DNA from 2 places in the Streptomyces sp. NPDC001339 genome. Region 2 is predicted to be linked to the other one. Evidence: riboswitches for the same ligand, from Rfam matches in the RefSeq annotation. Region 2 holds a riboswitch; the other holds the start of a gene.
What was found. Region 2 has a riboswitch for S-adenosylmethionine ahead of ACFY12_RS22185 (aminotransferase class V-fold PLP-dependent enzyme). Riboswitches for the same ligand answer to the same signal wherever they lie in the genome.
Positions count from the first base shown of each region.

Region 1: another riboswitch for S-adenosylmethionine. It lies ahead of thrC (threonine synthase); the one in region 2 lies ahead of ACFY12_RS22185 (aminotransferase class V-fold PLP-dependent enzyme).

Region 1 is NZ_JBIAWT010000012.1:64,629-69,447, reverse strand. Features, by position in the region: gene otsB (trehalose-phosphatase) at 1-285, shown strand, start outside; gene ACFY12_RS29645 (trehalose-6-phosphate synthase) at 356-1,795, opposite strand; gene ACFY12_RS29640 (glucosyl-3-phosphoglycerate synthase) at 1,845-2,831, opposite strand; SAM riboswitch class I at 2,993-3,139, shown strand; gene thrC (threonine synthase) at 3,157-4,458, shown strand; gene ACFY12_RS29630 (MoaD/ThiS family protein) at 4,529-4,807, shown strand.
Region 2 is NZ_JBIAWT010000007.1:284,970-289,788, forward strand. Features, by position in the region: gene ACFY12_RS22175 (cytochrome bc complex cytochrome b subunit) at 1-1,246, shown strand, start outside; gene trpD (anthranilate phosphoribosyltransferase) at 1,388-2,452, shown strand; SAM riboswitch class IV at 2,577-2,694, shown strand; gene ACFY12_RS22185 (aminotransferase class V-fold PLP-dependent enzyme) at 2,903-4,222, shown strand; gene ACFY12_RS22190 (Lrp/AsnC family transcriptional regulator) at 4,627-4,819, opposite strand, start outside.

The DNA of each region.
Region 1 (4,819 bases), on a different contig from region 2:
GTCCTGGAACTCCGCCCCCCGGGGGTGGATAAGGGCGTGGCCCTGGCCGACTGGGTCCGCGAAACGGGCGCGTCCACCGCCCTCTACGCCGGCGACGACCTGGGCGACCTGGCCGCCTTCGCGGCCGTCGAGAGGCTCCGCTCCGACGGTCTGGCCGGCGTCCTGGTCTGCAGCGGCAGCGACGAGGTCACCGAACTGGCCGACCGCGCCGACCTGGTGGTCGACGGCCCCGCAGGGGTCGTGGCCCTGCTCGGCATGCTGGCGGACCGGCTCACAGCCGGGTGAGCCGGTCCGCGGGACGGGCGGTCTCCGCGGGGCCGCCGGGCCGCGGGACGGCCGGTCTCAGCGGCCGGTTTCAGCCGGTCAGCGCCCGCAGCTGGGTCAGGAACCACTGGGCAGGTGGCAGTGCCGTGGCGGCCGCCGCCAGCCGCTCGGTGCGCTCGGCGCGTTCCGCGGCGTCCATCGACAGCGCCTCGTGCAGCGCCTCGGCCGTCCCGCTCACGTCGTACGGATTGACGGTGAGCGCGGCCGCCCCGAGCTCCTCGTGCGCCCCGGCCTCCCGCGACAGCACCAGCGCGCAGCCGTGGTCGGACACCACCGGAATCTCCTTCGCGACGAGGTTCATCCCGTCCCGGATCGGGTTGACCAGCGCCACGTCCGCCAGCCGGTAGGCGGCGAGCGAGCGTGCGAAGTCGTCCTTCACGTGCAGCACCACCGGGGTCCAACTCGCCGTTCCGTACTCGGCGTTGATGTCGTCGGCGAGGCGCCCGACCTCGGCCGTGTAGTCCCGGTAAACGGCCAGGTCCTGGCGTGACGGATACGCGAACGCCACATGCACCACCCGCTCGCGCCACGACGGCCGGCCGGCCAGCAGCTCCCGGTAGGCGAGCAGGCCCCGCACGATGTTCTTCGACAGCTCGGTGCGGTCCACCCGGACGATGGTCCGGCGGGCCGCGCCGTCGGGCCCGGTGCCGATCTGCTCGCGCAGCGCGGCCAGCCGGCCGTCGACATCGGCCTGGTGCGACCGCTCGCGCAGGAAGCCGGCGTCCGCCCCGAGCCCGTACACGCCGGTCCGGGTGCCCCCGGTGCCGCCGAGCACCTCCGCACAGCACGCGGTGAACGCGGTCGCCCAGCGGTGGGTGAGGAACCCCAGCTGATCGGCGCCCAGCATGCCCTTCAGCAGCTGCTCGGCGATGTCGTCCGGCAGCATCCGGAAGTACTCCGGCGGGGCCCACGGCGTGTGCGAGAAGTGCGCGATACGGACGTCGGGCCGCAGCGTGCGCAGCATCCCCGGCACCAACGCCAGGTGGTAGTCCTGCACCAGCACCGCGGCCCCTTCGGCGGCCTCGTCGGCCAGCGCCCGCGCGAAGGCGCGGTTGTACGCCTCGTACGACGCCCACTGGGCCCGGAACTCCGCCCCGAAGACCGGCTCCAACGGCGTCTGGTACAGCATGTGATGGACGAACCACAGCACCGAGTTCGCGATGCCGTTGTAGGCCTGGGCGTGCACCTCGGCCGGAATGTCCAGCATCCGGACGCGCTGACCGCCGGTGTCGCCCGGCTCCAGGGCGCCCCCCGACCGCCGTACCGCCTCCCGGTCCCCGTCACCCAGCGCGGCACACACCCACACCGCGGCGATATCGGGACCGATCGCCGACAATCCGGACACCAGGCCGCCGCCGCCCCGCTTGGCGGCCAGCGTGCCGTCCTCCCCCAGGGAGTACGAGACCGGTCCACGGTTGGACGCGACGAGAACCTCGGCACCTACGGGGACCGCGCTGCGCTCGGAGACCATGTCGCGACAGTAACCCGAGACGGATCCGCGCAAACGTACGGAGCGCGGGTCAGGCCGCGCGCCGCGCCGCGTACTCGGGGATTTCGGCCATCGGCGGGCGCTCCTCGGTGTCCACCTCGGTCGTGTACGGGGCGAAGCCCTGCTCGGAGCGGCGGAACTGGGTGAGCCGGGGGCGCACCAAGTGGCCTCGTGCCAGGCGGAGTTGGGCGGCCCGGTAGATGGCGGCGGCCATCCGGCCGAGGGCCTGGCCGCCCTGGTGACGGTGCTTGCGCACACCGACGTCCACCTGGGCGAGGCCGTCCAGGCCGACGGTGTGCAGGGCGTCGACAAGCAGACCGAGCTCGACGCCGTAGCCGACCGGGAAGGGCAGCCGCTCCAGAAGGGAGCGGCGGGCCGCGTACTCGCCCCCCAGGGGCTGGACGAAACCGGCCAGCTGCGGCCAGTGCAGGTTGAGGAGGGGGCGGGCGACCAGCTCGGTGACCCTCCCGCCCTGCTCGCCCCCGGGGTCACTGCTGTCCTGCACTGCGGCCGTGGCCCCGGCGGTCTCCAGGGGCCGGTCGTACATCGCCTTGACGAAGTGGACGTCCGGGTCCGTCAGCAGCGGGCCGACGATCCCGGAGACGAAGGTGGCGGAGAACTCGCGCAGGTCGGCGTCGACGAAGCAGATGATGTCGCCGGTGGTGGCCAGGAGCGAGCGCCAGAGGACCTCTCCCTTACCGGGCAGCGCGGGTATCCGCGGCAGGACGCTGTCGCGGTGCACGACCCGGGCGCCGGCCGCCGCGGCGACCTCGGCGGTGCGGTCGGCGGAGCCGGAGTCCAGCACCACCAGCTCGTCGACCAGAGGGACCGCCTCGGTCATCAGCCCGGCACGGATCGTGGCGACGATCGCGCCGACCGTGGCCTCCTCGTCGAGCGCGGGCAGGACGACGCTGACCGTCCGGCCCGACTGGCGCTTCGCCTCCAGCAGCTGCTCCAGCGGCCGGTCGGCGGCGGACCAGGAGCGGCTGCTCAGCCAGCGCTCCACCTCTTCCAGCACGTAAACACCTCTCGCATGTGATCGGTTGTGATCCATCTCGCGGATCGGACGACTGTCTCGACTGTCAGTGCCTTCGGTTACAGTCTTGAACAACGCGGATGACCCTCGCATGTCGGGGTCGCCGCGCCATAAACGCCTGGGACTCCGTCCCGGTGCCATACCGCTCATCCAGAGGGGCAGAGGGAAACGGCCCGTTGAAGCCCCGGCAACCCTCCAGTCGGTCTCCGCTGTCAGCAGCGAGGCTCCCGCCGACTAGGGAAGGTGCCAAATCCGTCTCGCGGCGAGATGCGCCGCGAGGAAGATGAGGAGAAAGGGCCTCGCCTCCATGGCAGTGCAGACCGTCGCAAGCTCCCCCAGCACCACCCCCGTCGACCTCGGCCCCGCATCCGGCCTCTCCTGCCGCGAATGCGGCCACCGCGTCCCGCTCGGCCCGGTCTTCGCCTGCGTGGAGTGTTTCGGGCCGTTGGAGATCGCCTACGACTACTCGGGGTACGACACGGAGGAACTCCGCAGGCGCATCGAGGCCGGCCCCGCCAACATCTGGCGCTACGCCCCGCTGCTCCCCGTCCCCGACGACGTCGCCGGCAAGCCGAACCTCAACCCTGGCTGGACCAAGCTCGTCAAGGCCGACAACCTCGCCCGCGAGCTGGGCGTGACCGGCGGCCTGTACGTCAAGGACGACTCCGGCAACCCCACGCACTCCTTCAAGGACCGCGTGGTCGCCCAGGCCCTGGAGGCCGCCCGCGCCTTCGGCTTCACCACCCTCTCCTGCTCCTCGACGGGCAACCTGGCGGGCGCGGTGGGCGCCGCGGCCGCTCGGGCGGGCTTCCGCTCCTGCGTCTTCATCCCGCACGACCTGGAGGCCGGCAAGGTCGTCATGGCCGCGGTCTACGGCGGCGACCTGGTCGGCATCGAGGGCAACTACGACGACGTCAACCGCTTCTGCTCGGAGCTCATCGGCGACCCGCTCGGGGAGGGCTGGGGCTTCGTCAACGTCAACCTGCGCCCGTACTACGGCGAGGGGTCCAAGACCCTGGCGTACGAGATCTGCGAGCAGCTCGGCTGGCGGCTCCCGGACCAGATCGTCGTCCCGATCGCGTCCGGCTCACAGCTGACGAAGATCGACAAGGGGCTGAAGGAGCTGATCGCCCTCGGCCTGGTCGAGGACCGGCCGTACAAGATCTTCGGCGCCCAGGCGGAGGGCTGCTCGCCGGTATCGGCGGCCTTCAAGGCCGGGCACGACGTCGTCCGGCCGCAGAAGCCGGACACCATCGCCAAGTCGCTGGCGATCGGCAACCCCGCCGACGGTCCGTATGTGCTCGACATCGCCCGCCGTACGGGCGGGGCGGTCGAGGACGTCGACGACGTGCAGATCGTGGACGCGATCAAGCTGCTGGCGCGGACCGAGGGGATCTTCGCGGAGACCGCGGGCGGGGTGACCGTCGGTGTGACCAGGAAGCTGATCGAGAACGGCGTCATCGACCCGTCCCTGACCACCGTTGTCCTCAATACGGGTGACGGTCTCAAGACGCTGGACGCCGTCGCGCCGACCTCCGGGCCCACGGCCACGATCCGTCCGAGCCTGGACGCGTTCCGCGCGGCCGGCCTGGCCGGCCAGGCCGGCTGAGGCAGTACCGGACTCCGGGACTCCCGAACTCGTACTCCATCTCCATCACCCTGTCCGGAGGGCAGAACCCATGAGCGTCAACGTCCGCATCCCCACCATCCTCCGCACCTACACCGGCGGCAGGGCCGAGGTCGCCGCCGAGGGTGGGACCCTCTCCGAGGTGATCGCCGACCTGGAGAAGAACCACCAGGGCATCGCGGCCCGTGTCCTGGATGACACGGGCAAGCTGCGCCGCTTCGTGAACGTCTATGTCAACGACGACGATGTCCGCTTCGAGCAGGGTCTGGAGACGCCGACCCCGGACGGCGCGGGCGTCTCGATCATCCCGGCGGTGGCCGGAGGCTGCTGAATCTCTGCTGAA
Region 2 (4,819 bases):
CCACATGATGCGGGTGTTCTTCACCGGCGCCTTCCGCAAGCCGCGCGAGGTCAACTGGCTGTTCGGCTTCCTGCTGTTCGTGCTGGGCATGTTCACCGGCTTCACCGGCTACTCGCTCCCCGACGACCTGCTCTCCGGCACCGGCGTGCGGTTCATCGAGGGCGTCATCCTGGCGATGCCGCTGATCGGCTCGTACCTGCAGATGTTCATCTTCGGCGGCGAGTTCCCCGGGCACGACATCATCCCGAGGTTCTTCACGGTCCACGTGCTGCTGCTGCCCGGCATCATGCTCGGTCTGCTGGTGGCGCACCTGATCCTGGTCTTCTACCACAAGCACACCCAGTTCCCGGGTGCCGGCAAGACCAACAACAACGTCGTCGGCATGCCGCTGCTGCCGGTCTACATGGCCAAGGCCGGAGGCTTCTTCTTCCTGGTCTTCGGTGTGATCTCGGTGATCGCCGCGATCGCCAGCATCAACCCCGTATGGGCCATCGGCCCGTACCGGCCGGACCAGGTCTCCACCGGCGCCCAGCCGGACTGGTACATGGGCTTCGCCGAGGGTCTGGTCCGTGTCATGCCGGGCTGGGAGTGGAACTTCTGGGGTCACACCGTCAACTTCGGTGTGCTGATCCCGATCCTGATCTTCCCCCTGGTCCTGGTCGCCATCGCGGTCTACCCGTTCGTCGAGTCCTGGGTCCGCGGCGACAAGCGCGAGCACCACATCCTGGACCGCCCGCGCAACGTCCCCACCCGCACCGGCTTCGGTGTCGCCTGGCTCGTCGCGTACTTCGTGATGCTGATCGGCGGTGGCAACGACCTGTGGGCCACCCACTTCCACCTGTCGATCAACGCCATCACCTGGTTCGTCCGGATCGCGTTCTTCGTCGGACCGGTCCTCGCGTTCATCATCACCAAGCGGATCTGCCTCGGCCTCCAGCGCCGCGACAAGGACAAGGTGCTGCACGGCCGCGAGTCCGGCATCATCAAGCGCCTGCCGCACGGTGAGTTCATCGAGGTCCACGAGCCCCTCGACCAGGAGCAGCTGCACGTCCTCACCCAGCACGAGCAGCCCAAGCCGTTCGAGGTGGGCCCGGAGGTCGACGAGAACGGCGTCCGGCGCAAGATCAAGCGCTCGGAGAAGCTCCGTGCCAAGCTCTCGAAGGGCTACTACGGCGAGGACAACGTCATCGCCAAGCCCACGGCCGAGGAGTACCGGGAGATCACCAGCGGCCACGGCCACCACTGATCCCCTGGGCGCCTCGTAGCGCACCGCAGGAAGACACGCCACCCAGAGGGCCCCGTCCTGATCATCGGACGGGGCCCTCCGGCGTGTCACCGGCTCGATAGGCTGACCGCAGAGAAAGCTGACACACCAGGAGCGTGGACCATGAACGTGGTGACCCCGGCAGGCGGCGACAGCGTGGCGGCCCACACCTGGCCGGGCATCCTGAACGCCCTCCTCGACGGCCGTGACCTCACCGCCGACGACACCGCCTGGGCGATGGACCGGATCATGCGGGGCGAGGCCGGCGACGCCCAGATCGCAGGCTTCGCGGTGGCCCTCCGCGCCAAGGGCGAGACGGTCGCCGAGATCTCCGGGCTGGTCCGCACCATGTACGAGCACGCGCGGCTGATCGACGTCCCCGGCCCCAGCGTCGACATCGTCGGCACCGGCGGCGACGGCGCCAAGACGGTCAACATCTCCACGATGTCCGCGATCGTGGTGGCCGGCACCGGTGCGAAGGTCGTCAAGCACGGCAACCGCGCGGCGTCCTCCGCCAGCGGCGCCTCCGACGTCCTGGAGAAGCTCGGCGTCAACCTCGACCTCAGCCCCCAGCGGGTCACCGAGGTCGCCCGGGAAGCGGGCATCACCTTCTGCTTCGCGGTGAAGTTCCACCCCGCGCTGCGGCACGTCGCCAACGCCCGCGGCCAGCTCGGCATCCGTACGACGTTCAACGTGCTGGGCCCGCTGACCAACCCCGCCCGGGTCCGCGCCCAGGCGACCGGAGTCGCCGACGCCCGCATGGCACCGATCCTCGCCGGCGTCCTCGCCGAACGCGGCTCCTCCGCGCTCGTCTTCCGCGGCGACGACGGCCTCGACGAGCTGACCACCACCGCCACCTCACGGGTATGGATCGTCCGCGACGGCACGGTCCGCGAGGAGGCCTTCGACCCGCGCGACGTCGGTATCCCCCTCGTCCCGGTGGAAGCGCTGCGCGGCGCCGACGCCTCGTACAACGCCGATGTGGCCCGCCGCCTGCTGGACGGCGAGACCGGCCCGGTACGCGACGCGGTGCTGCTGAACTCCGCCGCCGCCCTGGTCGCCCTGGAGATCGGCGACGCCCCCCTGCCCGAGCAGATCCGGGCCGGCATCGAGCGGGCCGCCGAGTCGATCGACTCCGGCGCGGCCAAGCGGGTGCTGGAGCGGTGGGTGGCCGCGAGCAACGCGTAGGGCTTCTCCGGCCGAGGTGCCGGTTCCTCCGGGGCACCGGCACCTCGGGCATCCCGTCACCATCCATTCCGTCATCCGGACAACGGTTGCGCGACGGCGATCAACTGAACTACTTTCCTCCCCAGGTCACGAGTGACAGCGATGCAGGCCCCGGCCCGCTGTCCGGCAACCCTCCTTCCGTGGCGGGGTGCCCCGGGTGATGACCAGGCCGCAGGCAGCGAGGTCTGCGGCAAGCGCGGATCCCTCGCCAGGGATCCTGGTCCCCGAGGGAGAACTTCCGTGAACCAGCGAATGCGATAGGGCCCGACGGCCCCTCTCCGCGCCCTTTCCCACGCTGCGACTTTCTCTTCCCGCTGCGATCGCGCTCGCGCGCGCCCGTGCCGTGTACGTCCGCGCACCGTTCCGCGCCCCGCCCGCAGCGAATTCGCCTACTTCTCACGGGAGTTCGCCATGTCCGTTTCCACCATTGCCCCCGCCGCCGACCCCTCCGTCTGTGCCCCGCTGCCCGTACTCGGCCGGGACGTCCAGGTCCCGCTGGCCACCGGCGGCGACATCGAGTACGCCGCGCTGGACTACGCCGCCAGCGCACCGGCGCTGCAGCGGGTCTGGGACGACGTGGCCGCCTACGCCCCGTACTACGGCAGCGTGCACCGCGGCGCCGGACACCTCTCGCAGCTGTCCACCGAACTCTTCGAGAACAGCCGCAGGGAGGTGGCCGCCTTCCTCGACTGCCGCCCCGACGACCAGGTCGTCTTCACCCGCTCCACCACCGACTCGCTCAATCTGCTGGCCGCCGCCCTCCCGGCCGGCACCCGGGTCTTCGTCTTCGAGACCGAGCACCACGCCGCGCTGCTGCCGTGGGCGCGCCGCGCCGACCTCGCCGTGACCTACCTCGACGCGCCGCGGACGCACCAGCAGGCCGTGGACACCCTGGAGCAGGCCCTGGCCACCCGCGAGCCCCATGGGCCGGCGCTGGTCTGCGTCACCGGCGCCTCCAACGTCACCGGTGAGCTGTGGCCCGTACGGGAGCTGGCCGCCGCCGCGCACGCGCACGGCGCCCGTATCGTCCTGGACGCGGCGCAGCTCGCCCCGCACCACCCGGTCTCGGTCCGCGACCTCGATGTCGACTGGGTCGCCTTCTCCGGACACAAGCTCTACGCGCCGTTCGGCTCCGGGGTGTTGGCCGGACGTCCGGACTGGCTGCGCGAGGCCGGGCCGTACCTCGCGGGCGGCGGCGCCAGCCGTACCGTCACCCGGCGCACGGACGGGGGCGTCGACGTCGAGTGGCACGAGACCGCCGCCCGCCACGAGGCCGGGTCGCCCAACGTCATCGGCGCCTACGCCATCGCCTCCGCCTGCAAGGCCCTCACCGAGGCCGGATTCGACGCCCTGGTCGCCCGCGAGCAGTACCTGACCGACACCCTCCGCACCGGCCTCGCCAAGGTGCCGGGCGTCAGGATCCTCTCCCTCTTCGGCGACGACTCCCCCCGCGTCGGCGTCCTCTCCTTCGTCGTCGAGGGCCGGTCCAGCACGCAGCTCGCCGCCGCGTTGTCCGCCCAATACGGCATCGGCGTCCGCGACGGCCTCTTCTGCGCCCACCCGCTCGTCCGCACGCTGCTCGACAGCGACCCGCACGCCCCGGGCGAATGCGGTGCCCCCGAGGGCGGCCCCGACGAGGCCCCGCTGAGCGCCCTCCGCATCAGCGTGGGCGTTGGCACGCCGGAGGAGCACGTCCACCGCTTCCTCCGAGCCGTTGCTGCGCTGGCTTAACTTCCCACGTTTTCGGCTTTCCCGCCGTGCGTCTTCTCGCCGTTGCGCCTGCGGCGGGCGTGGGTTGGTCGGGTGCGGGTCCGCTCCTCCGGACTGGCGTCCTGCGGAGCGGCCCCTCCCGGGAGTGGGAGGGAAAACGCTGAGTGGGGGTGTACGTAAGTGGTCCACTGCCAGCAGACGATCGCTTACGTACACCCCCACCGGTCTCCTTCCACCCACCCACGGGAGGGGGCGGACCGCAGAACGAAGTTCGGAGGGGCGCACCCGTGACGTACAGCCCCGCGCAGCGGTAACGGCCCGCCGCCAGGCGAAACGGCGGGTCAGCCGACAACGTGCGGGGAGTCGCGCCGCGAGCTCGTACGGCGCCGCAGCCAAAAACGTGGGAAGCCAGCCAAGCGCAGCGGCTAGGCGTCGAGGCCGATAGAGAACGCCGCCTCAAGATCATGCTGCGAGTACGTGCGGAACGCGATGTGCGTCTCCGTCGAGGCCACGCCCGGGATCTTGCTGATCCGGCCGGGGATGACGTCCGCCAGGTCGTCGTGCTCGGCGACCCGGACCATCGCGATCAGGTCGTGCGCGCCGGTGACCGAGTAGACC